Regions from separate parts of the Rhizobium sp. LjRoot258 genome, predicted to be linked through region 3. Evidence: predicted binding sites of a transcription regulator. Region 3 holds the regulator's gene; each other region holds the start of a gene.
What was found. The regulator LexA, encoded in region 3, represses DNA repair genes until DNA is damaged. The targets are predictions, from matches to a motif close to TGTTCNNNNTGTGTTCNG.
Positions count from the first base shown of each region.

Region 1: ACSQ9D_RS00300 (DNA recombination protein RmuC) is a predicted target of LexA. The motif match lies at 2,527-2,544, and genes of this name have one in related genera.
Region 2: ACSQ9D_RS02485 (PA0069 family radical SAM protein) is a predicted target of LexA. The motif match lies at 2,526-2,543, and genes of this name have one in related genera.

Region 1 covers NZ_CAXUST020000001.1:57,632-63,796, reverse strand. Annotated here, with positions in the region: gene fmt (methionyl-tRNA formyltransferase) at 1-90, opposite strand, end outside; gene def (peptide deformylase) at 267-785, opposite strand; gene ACSQ9D_RS00305 (methyl-accepting chemotaxis protein) at 883-2,379, opposite strand; gene ACSQ9D_RS00300 (DNA recombination protein RmuC) at 2,578-3,804, shown strand; gene ACSQ9D_RS00295 (ribokinase) at 3,852-4,751, shown strand; gene ACSQ9D_RS00290 (methyl-accepting chemotaxis protein) at 4,972-6,165, shown strand, end outside.
Region 2 covers NZ_CAXUST020000001.1:497,712-503,876, forward strand. Annotated here, with positions in the region: gene ACSQ9D_RS02475 (DUF4168 domain-containing protein) at 1-357, shown strand, start outside; gene ACSQ9D_RS02480 (ribonuclease HII) at 499-1,191, opposite strand; gene ACSQ9D_RS02485 (PA0069 family radical SAM protein) at 1,302-2,459, opposite strand; gene ACSQ9D_RS02490 (glycosyl transferase) at 2,597-3,115, shown strand; gene ACSQ9D_RS02495 (hypothetical protein) at 3,301-3,618, shown strand; gene moaB (molybdenum cofactor biosynthesis protein B) at 3,654-4,205, opposite strand; gene ACSQ9D_RS02505 (4-(cytidine 5'-diphospho)-2-C-methyl-D-erythritol kinase) at 4,189-5,097, opposite strand; gene ACSQ9D_RS02510 (tetratricopeptide repeat protein) at 5,104-6,165, opposite strand, start outside.
Region 3 covers NZ_CAXUST020000001.1:1,368,759-1,374,923, reverse strand. Annotated here, with positions in the region: gene ACSQ9D_RS06915 (methyl-accepting chemotaxis protein) at 255-2,099, shown strand; gene kdsA (3-deoxy-8-phosphooctulonate synthase) at 2,121-2,966, opposite strand; gene ACSQ9D_RS06905 (VOC family protein) at 2,963-3,847, opposite strand; gene lexA (transcriptional repressor LexA) at 4,046-4,762, shown strand; gene gltA (citrate synthase) at 5,893-6,165, shown strand, end outside.

The sequences.
Region 1 (6,165 bases), 1.3 Mb from region 3:
GGCAAGGATCGTGTGCCCGGCGTCGACCAGCTGTCGCAGGGTCGGGACAGAAAATTCGGGCGTGCCCATGAAGATGATGCGAAGCGACATTTCTATCTCGCCATGTTTCCGGTCAGCCGTCTTCAAACGGGTTTACGAGCTTGAGATCAAGCCCCTTCAGGCACCTGCCCGCGACATTGCTGGCCCGCGGGGGGGCGCCGTGCATTTTTCCGCCTTCGTCGCATCGGCGCGCCTCGCAAGCAGCGCTGCACCAACGGACGTCCGGGCTAGAGAGCCTTCGTCGACTTCGCCGCCTTGGTAAACTTCTTGACGACCATGTCGCGCTTCAGACGGGAAATGTGGTCGATGAAAAGCACGCCGTTCAAGTGGTCGATCTCGTGCTGCAGGCAGGTGGCGAGCAGGCCGTCGGCCTCCACCGTCTGCTCTTTGCCGTCGCGGTCGAGGTACTTGACCTTCACGGTCGCAGGCCGCTCGACTTCAGCGTAATAGTCGGGAATGGAGAGGCATCCCTCCTCATACACCGAACGTTCGTCGGAAGACGCGACGACCTCTGGGTTGACGAAAACCAGCGGTTGCTTCTCTTCGCCTTCGCGGGAGATATCGATGACCAGCATGCGGCGCGGCACGCCGATCTGGATGGCAGCAAGGCCGATACCCGGCGCATCGTACATGGTTTCAAGCATGTCGTCGGCAAGGCGCTGAAAATCGGCATCGACGCGCTCGATCGGCTTGGAAACCTGACGAAGCAGCGGATCGGGAAGAATGATGAGTGGCTTGATGGTCATGCCGTTCCCATAACGCATCTTTTTCCAGGATGGAATTATCCGGCAGGCAGGTGGAGCGCTTTTTTACGCCCCAGCCCGGAATTTCGCCGCATTCCTATCAGGCGGCGCGGCGCGGAACGGCCATCGAACGATGCTCGACGCCGGTACGGAAGCGCTGCAGCAGCGCGATTAGATTGTCGACTTCGCCGCGCAGGCGCCGGGTCTCGGAAGAGGTGTTCTCGACCATTCCTGAGTTCTGCTGCGTGATCGTGTCCATGTTGCGGATGGCGACGCTGACCTCGTTAACCCCGGTTGCCTGATCGCGTGCGGCGGCGGCGATATCGGCAACGAAACGGTTGATGATATCGATGCGGTTGATCATGTCGTTTAGTGCTTCTCCGGTGCTGCTGACGATGTCCACCCCTTCGTTCACCTGTGCCGAGCTTTCCGAGATCAGATTCTTGATCTCCTTGGCCGCGTCTGCCGTGCGCTGTGCGAGCTGGCGGACCTCCTGCGCCACGACGGCAAAACCCTTGCCAGCATCGCCCGCACGCGCAGCTTCAACGCCGGCATTCAGCGCCAGCAGATTGGTTTGGAACGCAATCTCATCGATCACACCGATGATCTTCGCGATCTCGGTCGACGATTTTTCGATGCCGGCCATCGCCGAAACGGCGCTGGTGACGAGCTCGCCCGAATTCTTGGCCTTCTGTTGCGTCTCGCGAACAGCGCCGGACGCCTTTTCGGCGTTTGCGGCTGTCTGACCGACGCTGACCGACAGCTGCTGCAGCGCCGCCGAGCTTTCCTCGACGCCGGCGGCTTGCTGGGCCGTGCGCAAGGCAAGGTCATCTGAGGCCTTGGCGATCACGTCCGTGCCCCTCAGGATTTCACCCGAGGTTGCCCGCACGGAGGCGAAGGACGTACGAAGAGCCGCGACCGCGCGGTTATAATCGTCGGCCATCCCCCTGAAGTTGCCAGGGAGGTCAGGAGGTAGGGTCGCCTCGAGGTCGCCGTTCGAGAGGGCCTCCAGGCCGCGGCGAAGATGGTCGAGCGCAATTGCCTGATCCTGTTCGGCTTTCGCCCCCTCTTCCTCCAGCTTGCGGCGCCTCTCTTCAAGCGCTTCGAGGTAAACCGAGATCGAGTAATCCATATCCAACATCGCGGCCTTGATAACGGCGGCAAGCTTCTCGGCCAGCACCTTGCCCTGCTTCTTGGCAAACATCGAGGGCCACTGCTTGGCCATCAGGCCCTTCACGAGTTCGCTCATCAGCAAGGCATAGCCGCCGATGTACCAGCGCGGCTCGAGGCCGATGCGGGCGTGTGTCTTGCCAACCGCGACCACACCCTTCACGTAGCTTTCGTCGAAGTTACCGCCCGCCAGGTTGGCCCAATGCTCTTCCTGACGCTTCTTGGCCTGTCCCATATGTGCCTTGTCGGCAAAGAAGCTCGCAACCTCGGATGTCTTGGCCAGCTTCGCGTAGAACTTGTCGAGGGCGCCGCCGAGCAGCTCCGAAATTGCCGGGCGCATCTCGCGCAGCGCCGTGCGGGCACCATCATCCAACTCGATGAAATCAAGGCGTTGCTTGAGCGCGCTGTCCGTCTGCTGGCTGGTCATGATGTCTCTGCTTTGCGATTGATGCTGAAAGGAAATTTGAGCAGAGCTTTTGCGCAATATGGTTGAGCAATGGTTAAATGCGCGCACGATTCGGTCAGCCGTCGATTGTTCTCTCCGGTCATCTCGCCTGTCGGCACACCTGTGGTCTGTTCACGTTTTGATCTAGATATCTCGGTTGAGTTTGCTATTGTTGCCAGCATGAACACCAGCTCTGAGTCGTTTCTCCTCGCCCTGTCGCAGACAAGCCCCGCCATGCTGGCGCTCGCTGGAGGCGCAATTGCCGCGCTGACCCTGCTTTTGATCGTCGTTGTCGCCCGCAGCGGGCAGGTGCGAAGAGAGCAGGCAGAGGTGGCGAGTTTCCGCGCCGCCGAGACGGATGCCCGTATGGCCGAGCTTTTGAAGATCCAGGCGGAAATGCACGGGCGCATGTCGACGATGGCCGAAGTGTTCGGCTCGAGGCAGTCCGAGCTGAACCAGGCGATCAACCAGCGCCTGGACGGAATGTCGCAGCGCGTCAGCACGACGATCACCGAACAGACCAAGTCGACGCACGAGAACCTGCAACGGCTGCAGGAGCGTCTCGCCGTCATCGATGCCGCCCAGAACAACATACAAACGCTGGCGAAGGACGTCGTCGGCCTGCAAGCGATCCTCTCCAATAAGCAGACACGCGGCGCTTTCGGCCAATCGCGGATGGAGACGATTGTCGCCGATGGCCTGCCGATGGGCGCCTATGGATTCCAGCAAACGCTGTCCAACGGCTCGCGTCCCGACTGCACCATCCGGATGCCCAACGCCGCGCCGTCCCTGGTGATCGATGCGAAATTCCCGCTTGAAGCCTGGAACGCGATTCGAGACGCGGGCGGACCGGATGGAGCCAAGGTCGCCTCGCAGCAGTTCCGTCGCGACATGGAAACGCATATCCGCGATATCTCCGAGAAATACCTGATCCAGGGGGAGACGCAGGACACGGCCTTCATGTTCGTGCCGTCTGAATCGATCTTCGCCGAGATCCACGAGAATTTCGAAGCAGTCGTGCAGAAGGCGCACCGATCGCGCATCGTCATCGTGTCACCTTCGCTGCTGATGCTCTCCATCCAGGTCATTCAGGCCGTCCTGAAGGATCAGCGGATGCGGGCCCAGGCACACGTCATCCAGGGTGAAGTCGCAAACCTGATGGACGATCTCGGTCGCCTCGACGAGCGCGTCCGCAAGCTGCAGGGGCATTTCGCGATGGCACAGAAGGACGTCGACATGATCGTCACGTCCGCCGACAAGCTGAACAAGCGTGGAGTGAAGATCGAGGCTCTGGAGTTCGAGGGCGGTGACAACAGCAAGACCACGGCGCGAGACAATGACCCCGCGCCGAAATCCGTCGACAGCCGCAGTGGGCTTCTCAAGCTCAGGGTGGTTGACGACGAGTAGAGCCTTCGGGCAGTGTCGCGCCCAAGAAAGCATCGGACGGGACACCCATGATCACAGTTTTCGGCTCCATCAATATGGACCTCATCGCCACCACTGCGCGCTTGCCTAAACCCGGCGAAACGGTCGCCGGCAATGGGTTCTCGACGGCGGCGGGCGGCAAGGGCGCCAACCAAGCGCTTGCCGCGCGACGCGCCGGGCGCACCGTTCACATGGCCGGGGCCGTCGGTCGGGACGGCTTTGCAGAGGCGGCGCTCGCATTGCTGAAGGAGGCCGGCACGGGGCTTGAAACCGTCAAGCAGGCCGACGAGCCGACCGGAACCGCGCTGATCCTCGTCGGCGGCGACGGCGAGAACATGATTGCGGTGGTGCCCGGTGCGAACGGCACGATGACACCAACCGACGCCGACGCAGCGATAGCAGCGATGAACAAAGGCGATATTCTGATGCTGCAGCTCGAGGTGCCGGTTCCAGCCGTGGAGCGCGCGTTGGCTGGCGCCCGGGCGAAGGGGATCACGACGGTGCTCAACCTTGCGCCGCTGATCGACGACGCTGCACGCCTCGGCCGTCTTGCCGACATCGTGATTGCGAATGAAACAGAGTTCGAGCGCCTTGCCGGCCAGGAAACCATGGGGTCCGCCGATCGCGAGGCCGCGCTGAAACGTCTGAATGCCGAAACCGGGCAAACCCTGATCGTGACGCTCGGCGCAGACGGCGTCATCGCAATCCGCGATGGCGTCATCTCGCGCGCCAAGGGGCTGAAGATCGAGCCGGTCGATACGGTCGGCGCCGGCGACACCTTCTGTGGCTACTTCGCCGCGAGCCTCGACGAGGGGCTCGATTTCGAGGCATCGCTACGCCGAGCAGCGGTAGCGGGTTCGCTTGCCTGCCTCAAGCAAGGTGCACAGCCATCGATACCGTCCAGCGCCGAAGTCGCAAACAAGCTATAAAGCAATTCTCACGGCGGCATGCTTGCGCAGCTTGGTGCGGATACCTCCGATTTTCTTTGGATTTCATTCAAATTTAAGAGATTTCCGGCGATGTTCCAGCCATCACCGGACCTCTTTCAGGGGCCGGCCTCTGTAACGGCTGCTCCATGAGGGGGCGACGCCTTCGTCCCCTGTGCCGATGAATGCCCCGTTCGGCACATCCTTGCTCCCCGAGGGATCCATGTTCATCTTTCGCATGAAGTCGCTTGCAGCCAAGCTTATCCTCATCACCGGCATTGCCATCGCCCTCGTCCTCCTCGTTTCGAACTTCTTCCTCATCGGTGAGACGCGCAACCGCGTCCAGACGCTCACCATGGATCAGGCTAATCTGGAGGCGAAGGCGATCGCCAACGAGGTTGCCTCCTCCGTTGGCGAATTGGCAGGGGCGGCACGCTCAATGGCCGGCACGATCGGCCGCGGTCAGGAAGGGAAGTATCTCGACCGAAAGGCCGTTCTCGACATGCTGAAGGCAAATGTCGAGCGCAACCAGTTCGCCTTCGGCAGTTGGTTTGCCGAAGAGCCGAACGCCTTCGACGGCCAGTCGCCTTCGATGGCCGGCAAGGTCGATTTCGGCGCCGCCAAGGATGGCACCTTCAACCCGTACTGGACGAAGAGCAAGGACGGCGGCTTCACCTTCTCGACCTTCGATTCCGATTACAAGGCTGCCTGGTACGCGCTCGCCGCGGAAAGCAAGAAGGGCGCGCTGTCGCCGCCCTATGCCGAGACGACGACCGGCGAGAATACGGCCATGACCTCGATTGCCTACCCGGTCATGTCGGGCGGCAAGCTGATCGGCGTCAGTGGCGTCGATATCTCCTTGAAGTCGCTCCGGGACAAGCTCTCGACACTTCATCCCTTCGGCTCCGGCCGCGTCACGCTGCTCTCACAGACCGGCAAATGGATCGTCGCGCCAATCGCCGAGCTTTCCATGAAGGACTATGACGGCGAAGGCGCGGATGCGGTGAAGAGCGCGCTCTCGACGCTGCAGCCATCGGTCGTCAAGAATCTGACCTTTGATGGCTACGAGCCGTTCGACCGCGTCGTCTATCCCTTCGCCCTGCCCGATGTGAACACGAGCTGGGTCATCCTCGTCGACGTGCCGCACACGGCCATCAACGCGCCCGTTCAGGATCAGACCTTCATGATGGTCGCCGCCGGCATCCTCGTGCTCGCAGCCGTCATGGTCGCGCTCTATCTCGCCGTCCGCTCCCTCGTTCAGCGCCCGATCGGCGGTCTCGTTGCCAGCGTCAAGGCGCTGAGCGACGGCCGCTACGAACAGCCGGTCGCCGGTCAGGATCGCGCCGACGAGATCGGCTCCGTGGCCAAGGCCCTTGAAGGCTTTCGCTTTGCGCTCGCCGACACGCAGCGCCTTGAA
Region 2 (6,165 bases), 870 kb from region 3:
CAGGAGGCAGCTCCGGAGAAGCAACCGATCCAAGTGCAGCCAGAAAGCAAAGGCGAGGCCGCAGCCGTCAGCGATCAGAAGATCGAGGCCTTTGCGGTCGCCTACCTGCAGGTCGACAAGATCAGGCAGGAATACGCAGCCAAGCTCGAAGCAACGCAGGATGCTGGGGCAAAGCAACAACTGCAGAGCGAGGGCAGTAAGCAAATGGTTCAGGCCGTGGAAGGCTCTCCAGGGATATCGGTAGAGGAATATAATTCAATTCTAACAGCCGCGCAGAACGATCCGGCGCTGGTCAAGAGAGTTCAGGAAAAGCTCCAGAAATCGGCACCTACACAGCAGCCCGCGACACAGCAGTAGGCGTACTCCGCGACTGCGCGCTTGAACTCTGGTTCACGCATGCGAAGCGGTCTGATGGCCGCTTCGCATGCGATCTGTCGTGGTTACGACAAAGTCGGCGTGCAAAGCCCCATTCTCATAGGCGGGCTACACGGCAAGACGCTACTCCTGCAGCATCTCCTGCGTCGCGCCGACCTCGGTTCCGTCCTTCTTCAACGGCCTGAAACTCATGCGGTGAAGCGGGCACGGGCCATGCCGCTCAATGCCGGCGCGATGCTGCGCTGTGCCATAACCCACATGTGCGGCAAAGCCATAGGCGGGGAAGACGGCGTCCGCACGCGCCATCATTCGGTCGCGCGTCACCTTGGCGACAATGGAGGCGGCAGCGATGGAAACAGAGCGCGCGTCACCCTTGACGACCGCTTGGCCGGGACAGGCGAGACCGGGTGGAACGTCGAGTCCATCGGTCAGCACATAGCTTGCAGGTATCGACAAGCCGCAGATGGCGCGGCGCATGGCGTCTAGGCTGGCCTTGCGGATATCCGTCTCGTCGATGCGCGTCGAGCTCGAGGAGGCGATCGATACGGTCGCCGTCGCAAGAATCTGAACGAAAAGCTCCTCGCGCTTCTGTGCCGAAAGCTGCTTCGAATCGTTCAAGCCATCAGGAATGCGTTTTGGATCGAGAATGACGGCTGCCGCCACCACCGGGCCGGCCAGCGGGCCGCGTCCGGCCTCATCAGCGCCCGCGACCGGCCAATGACCGGCCTTGCGCGCCTTCAGCTCCAGCCGAAAATCCGGCACCAGGGGGACATCTTCGAAAAGCATAGGAGAATCGGGTGACGTGCGAGGTTTCATGCGGCTGAACCTCGCACGCCAACCCGATTTCCTGCAAGTCCCCGGATCAGGGCGGCGGGCCGGGGACTTGGGCGCGGACGGGCAGGGCGACCATCCGCAAAGCTGGAATATCAAAGCAGCGATAGCTGCACGCCGCTGCCATCAGGCGGAACGAAGAGGTCGTCGCGCAGCGGCATGCTGCGCCGGGTCATGCCAAGCCGTTTCGTGGCCATCTCGAAACGACGCGCAATCTGCCAGGCATAGGGGCCAGCTCCCTTCATCCGCTTGCCGAACTCCGCGTCATAATCCTTGCCGCCGCGCATCGAACGGACAAGCGACATGACGTGCCGGTAGCGGTCGGGGTAGTTTTGCAACAGCCAGTCGCGAAACAGCGGCGATACTTCGAATGGCAGGCGCAGGATGACGTAACCCGCTTCCTTCGCGCCCGCGGCATGGGCTGAGTCGAGAATGCGCTCCAGTTCGTGATCGTTAAGCGCCGGAATCATGGGCGCTGCCATCACCGATGTCTGGACACCCGCATCGGAGAGTACGCGGATAGCCTCCAGCCGACGCGTCGGCGTCGAGGCTCGCGGCTCCATGGTCCGCGCGAGCTTGCGCTCGAGCGTCGTCACCGACAGCGAAACACGAACAAGGTTCCTCTCGGCCATCGCCGAGAGAATATCGAGATCGCGCAGGATCATTGCCGACTTCGTAACAACCGAAACCGGATGGTTGGCCTTCTCAAGCACCTCGAGAATCTGCCGCATGATGCGCCATTCCTTCTCGATCGGCTGGTAGGGATCGGTGTTGGTCCCGATCGCGATGACGCGCGGCTTGTAACCGGGCTTCGCCAATTCTCGCTCCAGAAGCTTCGCTGCATCCGGCTTGGCAAAGAGCTTGGCTTCGAAGTCTAGACCGGCGGAAAGGCCCATATAGGCATGCGTCGGCCGCGCGAAGCAGTAGATGCAGCCATGCTCGCAGCCGCGATAAGGATTGATCGAGCGGTCGAAGGGAATGTCTGGCGATTCGTTGCGCGTGATGGCCGTCCGCGGCTTTTCGATCTGCACTTCGGTCTTGAACGGCGGAAGATCCTCAAGGTTCTGCCAGCCATCGTCGAAAGTCTCACGGCGCAGAGGCTCGAAGCGACCACTCGGATTGAGCCCGGCCGCACGCCCGCGGCGACGGTCGACATCGATCCGCAGACCGGCAGACACGATCATCGCATCGGCAATATCTGCCGTATTGGCAGGCGCAAATGCGGCCTGCCCTGCAAGGGACTGCTCGTTCATTGGATTCTCCGCTGGCGGAAGCTTTGCTTCCATCCGTTTTGATGATTAAATTCCTATCGGCAAAAAGAGAACAATGCAAGAACAAAATGAGGAAAGTGCCGCTGGCAAAATTTTGTGCGGCGCTCTATGAATAGGCAATGTTGACTGTTGTACTGGAATGCCAGGATCAGGAGCCTGAGCTGGCGCAGACGTTATCGGTGTTGGTTGCAGGCGCAGTGGAGGGGCTTGTCAGTGACGTTGTGGTGCTTGACCATGACTCGCGGGACGGGACGTCGAGGGTGGCCGATGCTGCCGGCTGCCGTTTTCATTCGCAATGGGATATCAAGGATATAGTGCGCTCGGCACGAGGAGAGTGGCTGCTTTTCGTCGAGCCCGGTGCGCGGCCGCAGACCGGCTGGATCGACGAGATTGCCGAGTACATGGCGCTGAATAAGCTGCCTGCACGGTTCACCGCTTCGCGCGGATATCGGCGTCCTTTTCTGCAGCGCATCCGCCGGGCGTCGTCGCCGCTGGAACTCGGGCTTCTCCTTCCCAAGAAACAGGCCATCGCCGCAGCACGAAGCGGAATGCGCCTCTCCGAATTCGCGAAAGGGCAGACGCTCCGCAAGCTGTCCAGCGAACTCATTCCCTCTTGGGTTGCGCGCGCGGCGCGGTAGCTGCGCGTGCTCTCCTTCGGCTCCCCCGCAAATGATGGCGCCCGATACAATTTTGCGCTATAATTCCTGCATGGCGCCGCCCGAGCGCCTCGCTTCGTGACGGTCGACCATGAATGCCGGCAGACGGCAGAACAGGTCAGCGGAAGTCTCCTCTTCTGCCGGTTTCCGGCAAAAGGAGGTGCGTCATGAAACGCAATATGATCCGCGGCCTGTTGTCGGCCGTCATATTGACGACATCGATGATCGCGCATCCGCATTCGGCTGCATCGCAGATGATGCGCAGTTGCGCAGGCCGATCCGAGGTCGTCAATTTCCTCGACAAGAACTTTGCCGAAAGGCTGACGGCAGTTGGGTTGGTCAACCAGAACGCCATGCTTGAGGTCTACGCCGCGCAGAGCGGCACGTGGACGCTGCTCATCACGGATGTTCGCGGCGTAAGCTGCATCCTGCTGTCCGGTGATAGCTGGGAGACAATGCCTGCTCTGCCGGGCATAGGGACATAGAACGGCAGGTTAAGTTCTTCTGCCGGAGCAGTCCGTTACTTGCCTGTGCCGCGCTTTAGATGTTCGTCGAGACGCGGCATGATCTCCACGAAATTGCAAGGCATGTGGCGGTAGTCGAGTTGGGATTTGAGTATGCCATCCCAGGCATCCTTGCAGGCGCCGGGCGAGCCTGGCAGTGCGAAGATGAAAGTTGCGTTGGCAACGCCCGCCGTGGCACGCGACTGGATCGTCGAGGTGCCGATCTTGTCGTAGGAGATGCGGTGGAACACTTCCGAAAAGCCATCCATCCTCTTTTCGAAAAGCGGCTCCAGAGCTTCTGGCGTGACATCGCGGCCGGTGAAGCCGGTTCCCCCGGTGGTGATGACGACGTCGATATCATCGCGTTCGGTCCAGGCCTTCACCCGCGAAGCTATCGCCTGCGGGTCATCAGGGACGATTGCGCGGTCTACCAACCGGTGACCTGCCTCCTTGATCCTGGCGGCCAGCGTATCGCCGGAGCGGTCGTCGCCGAGCGTGCGGGTATCCGAGACCGTCAGCACGGCAATGCCGACAGGAATGAAGGGGCGCGTTTCATCCAGCCCTGGCATCGTGTCCTCCAGCAGTCGTTTCCGTTGCTTCGAAATACCAGTCCGGCCGTTCGCTGTGAAGCGCGGCGGCCGCCGTCTCTGCCGCTCCAAGCGTATCAAAGATGCCAAAGCAGGTGGCGCCGGAACCGGACATGCGAATGAGGGAGGCGCCCTGCTTCTTCAGCATCGCCGAGATCTCGGCAATTTCGGGCAGCAGGTCTCGAGCGACCGGCTCAAGGTCATTGCGCATCGAGCCTATCGTCTCGATCCAGGTGGAACGCGGCGTCATGTCGAGTGCCGGATTGGTCTTGCTCGTCAACGTCCGGAAAACCTCGGGCGTCGATATGGCTTTCAGCGGGTTCGCCAGCACCATGGCAAAGGCGGGCATGTCGTCGACAGGGGTGATCTGCTCGCCTATGCCGCGCGCGATCAGTGGTCTGCTCGCCAGGCACATGGGCACGTCGGCACCAAGCCGGATGGCGATCGCCTCGATGGTCGCATTCGGAAGCGACACGTTCCAGAGCCGCGTCAGGCCGCGAAGCGTCGCTGCCGCATCGGCCGACCCGCCGCCGATTCCGGACGCAATCGGCAGGTTCTTCTGGAGATCGATGCGAACCGCGGGAGCGATGCCGCTCTCGCGAGAGACCGCACTGCGCAGAAAATCCCGGGCCTTCAGGACAAGATTGTCGTGGCCGTCGTCGACGAGCGCTTCGGCAAAGCGCCCTGATATCACGAACTCGTCTCGCTCAGCCGGCGTAAATTCAAGCCGGTCGCCATGCCGGGTGAAGGTCACCAGCATATCGAGCAGATGGTAGCCGTCGGGTCTCTGGCCCGTCACATGCAGGGCCAGATTGATTTTTGCCGGAGCGTCCTCGATGACGGTCAGGTCATCGCGCATACTCGCTTCTGGCATCGCCTATCAGGACTTCTTGTCCGTGGGCTTCGGTTCGACCGGCGCCGGATCCGGCTGCTTCTTGTCAGCCGCCTTGGAGTTGTCGGTATCCTGCGGCAAGCCGTTGGCGATCTTTTCCTTGATCTTCGGGATCTGGGATCCCTCGGGTTCGGAGCCGAGCGCCCGGTTCCACTGGTAGACGGCTTCGAGCTTGCGGCCGACACGCCAGTAGGCATCGCCCAGATGGTCGTTGATCGTCGCGTCGCCGGCCTTGATCTGCGCTGCTTTCTCCAATTCCTCGACCGCATCGTCGAAGCGGTTCAGCCGGAAATACGCCCAGCCCAGCGAGTCGATGATGTAGCCATCGTCTGGACGCAGATCGACCGCCTTCTTGATCATCGCCAGTCCCTCGTCGAGGTTCCGGTTCATGTCGATCCAGGAGTAGCCGAGGTAGTTCAGAACCTGCGGCTGGTCGGGGTTGAGTTCCAGTGCCTTGCGGAAATTCGGCTCTGCCTGGTCCCATTTCTTCAGGCGTTCATAGGCAATGCCGCGCTGGAAGAAGACCGTCCATGCGCCCCTGCCCGGCAACGGGCCGATGACTTCGACGGCCTTGTCGTAATTGTCGGCCATGGCGGCGTAGTCCTTCGCATCCGACAGCACGCTGCCGTAGGCGAGGTAGCTGCGAACGTCCTTCGGATCAGAGGCGATCAGGCTCTGAAGGTGCTTGCGCGCTTCCTCCACCTTGCCGCCCTGCGCAAGGGCAAGGCCGAGCTGCAGCTCGGAGATGCGGCGCATCGGCGAGTTCTCGGGCACCTGCTTGTAGAGCGCGATCGCGCGGTCCATCTGCTCCTGCTTCTCGGCAATGCCGCCGAGCATGACGAGCGTATCAGCGCTATCCGGATCCAGCGTCTTGGCTGTCTGCAGGTAGAGCGAAACGATATCCTCGGCACCGTCGCGGTTCAGCGCGCCACCGATGGAGAAGAGTACGCCGGCAGCGCCTTGCTTGGCGGTCTGAATCTGCTGCTCCTGCTTCTCGCCCTTTTCGATGCTCTGGCGCAGCGCATTGAGCGGGGCGTAGTTCGGCAGCAG
Region 3 (6,165 bases):
TTCGAAACTTCAGGTTTTGAACAATAAGTCACAGCATTCGATGTGGTTGCAAATTTATCGATCAGTAACCAATCAATATTACAATTAATACTCAACAAGGAAATACTACCTGTCCGCCTGGCAAGTAGTATTGCATGATGCACTTCCTTGTGCGGTTCAAACCCGCCTGCTTATAGGGCTTTTAAGTCCCCTCCAAATTCCAAGCCATTTCAATAAGCAACACCTGTTCACTATATCAATTTACGGGGCGCCGGATGAAACTCAATATTGCTCGCAGCCTTGCCATCTTCGCGGCCGTCGTCACCGCGGGATTGATCACTTCGATCGGCATACAGAATTACGCCTTCAACAAGCTGCGGGTGAACGGCGAAATGTATAAGCAGATCATCTACGGCAAGGATCTCGTCGCCGATATCCTGCCGCCGCCTCTCTACATCGTCGAATCCTACATGCTTGCACTTGAGGCGGTGCAGCGTCCGGAAGTCGCGCGGAAGAATATCGAGCGCATCCAGACTGTCCTGAAGCCCGCCTATGAGGATCGCCGCAAATACTGGTCGGAAACCGCGCTCAGCGCCGATCTCAAGGAAAAACTCCTGAACGACGTCCTCGTCAAAGGCGACGTCTTCTGGAAGGTGATGGCGGAAGAACTCGCCCCGGCCATTCTCAAGGACGACAATGCCGTCATCCCGGCGGCCTTCGAGAAGCTTTCAACGAATTTCCATATTCATGAAGAGGCCGTCAACAAGCTCGTGGATATGGCGAACGCCTTCCTTGCTGCTGCCGAAAAGGATGCCGCCGAACAGACCCGCATCCTCTCCACGATCACGCTTGCGGCAGCCGCTGTCTCGTTTTGCCTGTTGCTCGGCGGCCTCTATGCCTTCCGCCGACGCGCTATCGTGCCGCTCTCGGCGATGCGCGACTATATGGCGATCCTTGCCGGTGGCGATTATTCGAAGGAAGTGCCCTTCAGCCGCCGCGCCGACGAGATCGGCGAGATGGCTCGCGCCGTTACCGTCTTCCGTCAATCTGCTGAAGAGCGAAACAATATCCGCGAGCGCCAAGATGCCGAACGCCAGGTGCAGACACAGCGTGATGCGGTCATTGCCGCGACCAAGGCAGAAGAGGACGCCGCCCGCGAGCGCGTCATTGCAAGCCTGAGCCGCGGTCTGGAGCGCCTTTCCGGCGGCGACCTCACTGTCCAGCTCAGCGAACCCTTCGAAGCTGCCTACGAAAAGCTGCGCCAGGAGTTCAACTCGAGCATCCGCACGCTTTCCGGCGCAATGAAGGAAATCTCGGCCGTCACGAATACCGTAAGGACCGGCTCGAGCGAAATCGCCTCGAGCACGGACGATCTGGCCCGGCGAACGGAACATCAGGCCGCCTCACTGGAGCAGGCAGCCTCCGCGCTCGACCAGATCACCGTCACCGTCAAGAACTCATCGGAACGGGCCAATGAAGCGAACGCGATGATGACGGCGACCAAGGAAAGCGCCAGCTACTCGGCAACCGTCGTGCACGAGGCGGTGGCCGCGATGGAGAAGATCGAGACATCATCCGCTCAGATCGGCCAGATCATCAACGTCATCGACGAAATCGCCTTCCAGACCAACCTCCTCGCGCTCAATGCCGGTGTGGAGGCCGCCCGTGCGGGTGAGGCCGGAAAAGGCTTTGCCGTCGTTGCGCAGGAAGTGCGCGACCTTGCCGGTCGCTCTGCCAATCTGGCGAAAGAAATCAAACAGTTGATCGAGACGTCCTCCAGCCAGGTTTCAGCAGGCGTTGGCCTCGTCAACCGCACAGGCGAAGCGCTCAGCAATATCGATCAGCAGGTTCTGAAAGTCACTGCGCTGATCGAGGGGATCGTGCGTTCTTCCTCCGAACAAACCACCGCGCTCCTGGAAGTCAACGCCGCCGTCAACACCATGGACAGCGTCACGCAGCAGAACGCGGCGATGGTCGAGCAAACCAGCGCCGCCTGCCGAGAGCTCGGCGACGAGGCGGTGCACCTCAATCACCTGCTGTCTCGTTTCCGTCTCGACGATACGAGCAACTCCGTGACCAAGGGGTATCCCTCCGACAAACGGATGGCGCTTGCCGGTTGACGGCCGGCACCTTGTGCAGGTTCAGGCAGCCTTGGCGATCCCATCGAAGGCCAACAGCTTTTCGAGTAGCCGCGGCATATCCTTCAGGTGAACCATGTTCGGCCCGTCGGACGGCGCATTGTCAGGGTCTTCGTGCGTTTCGATGAAGACGCCGGCGACACCAACGGCAACGGCTGCCCGTGCCAGCGTCTCCACGAATTCGCGCTGGCCGCCGCTTGAGCCACCCTGCCCGCCCGGCTGCTGCACCGAATGCGTGGCGTCAAAGATCACGGGAGCGCCCATCGCCGCCATGATCGGCAGCGAACGCATGTCCGAAACCAGCGTGTTGTAGCCGAAGGAGGCGCCACGCTCGCAAAGCAGGATATTGGGGTTGCCGGTCGAGTTCAGCTTGTTGAGGACGTTCTTCATGTCCCAAGGAGCAAGGAACTGGCCCTTCTTGACGTTGATGGTGCGGCCGGTCTTGGCGGCTGCAACCAGCAGGTCGGTCTGGCGGCTGAGGAAGGCCGGGATCTGCAGGATGTCGACGACGGTCGCTACCTCGGCGCACTGCTCCTCGGTGTGGATGTCGGTTAGAACCGGAAAGCCATATTCCTTCTTGAGGTCAGCAAAGACCTCCAGCGCCGTTTCAAGGCCGATCCCACGCTGGGCCGACAGCGAGGTGCGGTTCGCCTTGTCGAAGGAGGACTTGTAGACGAGGCCGAGGCCAAGCTTGTCGCAGAGTTCCTTTAGCACGCCGGCGACCATGAAGGCATGGTCGCGGCTCTCCATCTGGCAGGGCCCAGCAATCAGCGACAGCTTACCGGCATTGGAAAAGGTGACGCGGCCGGCGCCTTCGCCAACCACGACTTCGGACTTTGTCTGGCTCATCGTTTCTCCTCAAAGGCGAAGAGCGCGCCCTGCCCGGCAGCCGCCTTCACCAGAATTCGATTGTTTTTGCGCGTGTAGGTCATCCCGTTAGCAGCCAAATGCGCTTCTGTCACGGCAAGATCGTCGACCTTGAAGACGATGGCAATGCCTCTCAGGCCGCGATCGGTCGACGCTGCAGGAAGGTCGAAATAGGCATACAATCCATCGGGGGATAGAATGCTGATCCTGGCATTCGGAGTGACGACGCTCACGCCGAAGGCGTCGTTGACAATGACCGGGCTGTGCGCCGCTGCGCGTACGAATGATCCGAACGCCTTGGGATCTGGCGAGACCAGAGCGATCTCTGCGATCCCATGGACGCCGTTTGCGTGCACATGCAGCGCTTTTCGATCGGCCGGCAGCGGATTGACCCGTTGGCACGTGAAAAAGAAGAAGTCCGGAGCCCGCAGATCCACCGCGAAAGCGAGCTTGAACGCGGCTGTGGCCTCCGATCCATCGGGCATCTTCATCGGTCGCTCGAACTGCAGCATCTCGCCGCCATTGATCCTTTCGGAAAGGAACCGAGCGTGGTCGCGATCGGCATCTGCGGTCGCGAAGACCACGGCAGAGAATCCATCATCCCCGCATCGAAACCGAAAGGCGCGATCACGCGCGGTGAAGACATTCCCTTTCTTTGCCGACGCCTCGTGCAGTTCCGCGCTGGCGACCCCCAGGGGCTCTAGGTAAGTTTCGTCGGAGAAGAATATGCAGGCGTTCTCGGTTCCAAACGGATGCCGGGCATCGGGCGCGACGGTGAATCCTAGTTTTCCGAGACGTTCGCGCGCGAGCCCAATATTGGAGACCGGCAGCACGATGTGGTCCAGCGGATGCGCTTCGCTCATAGCAACTCTCCGGAATTTGCGAAGATGTGCGCCGGGTAGCAGGACAATGCAACCCCCTTCGGCGCTTTCAGTCAAATGAGCTGAGAAAACTGAACAAGTTGCGGGCAAGTTTTACGAAAATTTAGGCACTTGCGGAACACATATGGAACATATAGTGTCTGTTCTGGCTTTGTTTCACGACTCTGGGGTTCAACTTCGATGCTGACGCGCAAACAACAGGAGCTTCTTCTCTTCATTCACGAGCGAATGAAGGAGTCCGGTGTCCCCCCTTCTTTCGATGAAATGAAAGATGCCTTGGACCTCGCGTCGAAGTCAGGCATTCATCGGCTGATTACAGCGCTCGAAGAACGTGGCTTCATTCGCCGACTGCCGAATCGGGCCCGCGCCCTGGAGGTCATCAAGCTTCCAGAGGCATATAACCCGAGCTTGCAACCCCGCCGCGGCTTTTCGCCGAGCGTCATCGAAGGCAGTCTCGGCAAACCGCAACCGGTTGCGCCACCGAAACCGGTAGCACATGCCGACAACGGCAGCTCCGCCTCTGTACCGGTTATGGGACGGATCGCCGCCGGTGTGCCGATTTCGGCAATCCAGAACAATACTCACGACATCACGGTTCCGGCCGACATGCTTGGCCCAGGCGAGCACTATGCGCTTGAGGTCAAGGGCGACTCGATGATCGAAGCGGGCATTTTCGATGGCGACACGGTGATCATTCGCAATGGCAGCACCGCAAATCCCGGCGACATCGTTGTCGCACTCGTCGATGACGAAGAAGCGACCCTCAAGCGCTTCCGCCGGAAGGGCGCCTCCATTGCGCTTGAGGCCGCGAACCCGGCTTATGAAACGCGTATTTTTGGACCCGACCGCGTCAAGGTTCAGGGCAAGCTCGTCGGCCTCATTCGTCGTTATCATTAGAGGCAGGCGGCTCACCGTCAAACGTGCCGCTTCGCCAGTTGTACGCCCGATGCGGCATCCAGGGGCGGTCAAGCGTGGTATAGGCGGCCGTAACGACGGGTGAGCCCAGGTCGTCTATCCCCTCGGCGGCGCCAGAGCCGCGCAGGATTTCTCCGGTGAACAGCAGTGCGCCCGACCGGCATTCGGTCGCACGCAGGCGAACGGGCGTCACGACGATATCGGCGGTATCGCACGCAGCGCCGACGTAAGCGAGGTTTTCGACGATTGTCAGAACGTAGCCGCTATCGTGCGGGGCGGTGCGCCAGGCGCCTTTCAGGCAAACGACGCGGTTTTCAACGCCCGTCGCAGAGGCTGCCGCAACGCATTGCGGGCATGACGCAATTCCTCATCCGAGAGTCCTGGAGCTTGGCCTTCGCTGTCCCCGCCGCCGGTCAGGGGCGATACGCTTCAGTACTCGGTAGCTGGTCTAGCTCCGCCGCCAGCGCCCTTCGCCATTGATCGAAAATCAGCGCCAACGCAACAAACCATGCCCCAAGGCGGATCGTTGGCCGGTCACTTGCGAGCTCAAACCAGAGGGCGGCGCCGGCCCCGAGGAAGACCGGAGAAAATACGAAGAACCGCCCATGATCCATCTCCGTCGCCACCGCGCGTCGAAACCACGAAGAGCAGCTGAGCGTCGCGGTCGTAACCCACGTTGGCCAGGAGACGGGTGATTGCGTGCGGAAGGCGCGCGGAGGCTTTTGACCAGATTGAGCCCGGACAAAGAACGCTCTGCCACGCGAGCAAGCGCATCCGCGCCGGGGGCGGCCTGTCTCACAAATGGCTTCAACCCCGGCATGCATCTGCGCCGAAAAACAGCCCCCTTGCAACCACAAAGCAAGCTCTTCAGGCTCGAGGCAACAATAATCGATTGAAATCTGAAGGAAAATCGGAAGCCAGAAAAGCCAAGGATAATCATCAGCTTCTGCTATGCGCAGGGCTCATCGCAGCAGTGCCCAAAAGTTGATACTGCGATGCACAAAATGGCATCACGGGAACTTGGCATTGGGCGCGCGATCATATAGCTATCGTCGACGACGCTTAACCCTATGGCGCTTTTATGGCGCCAACCGCCAGTTTGGAGGATCAGCATGACGGAACAAAGCGCAACACTGAAAATCGGTGATAAATCAGTCGATCTCGCCGTCAAGAGCGGCACGATCGGCCCTGACGTCATTGATATCGGCGCCCTGTACAAGCACACGGCTTCCTTCACGTACGATCCTGGTTTCACCTCGACCGCATCCTGTGAATCGAAGATCACCTACATCGATGGTGATGCCGGCGTATTGCTACATCGCGGTTATCCGATCGAGCAACTTGCCGAGCATGGCGACTTCCTCGAGGTCTGCTACCTGCTTCTC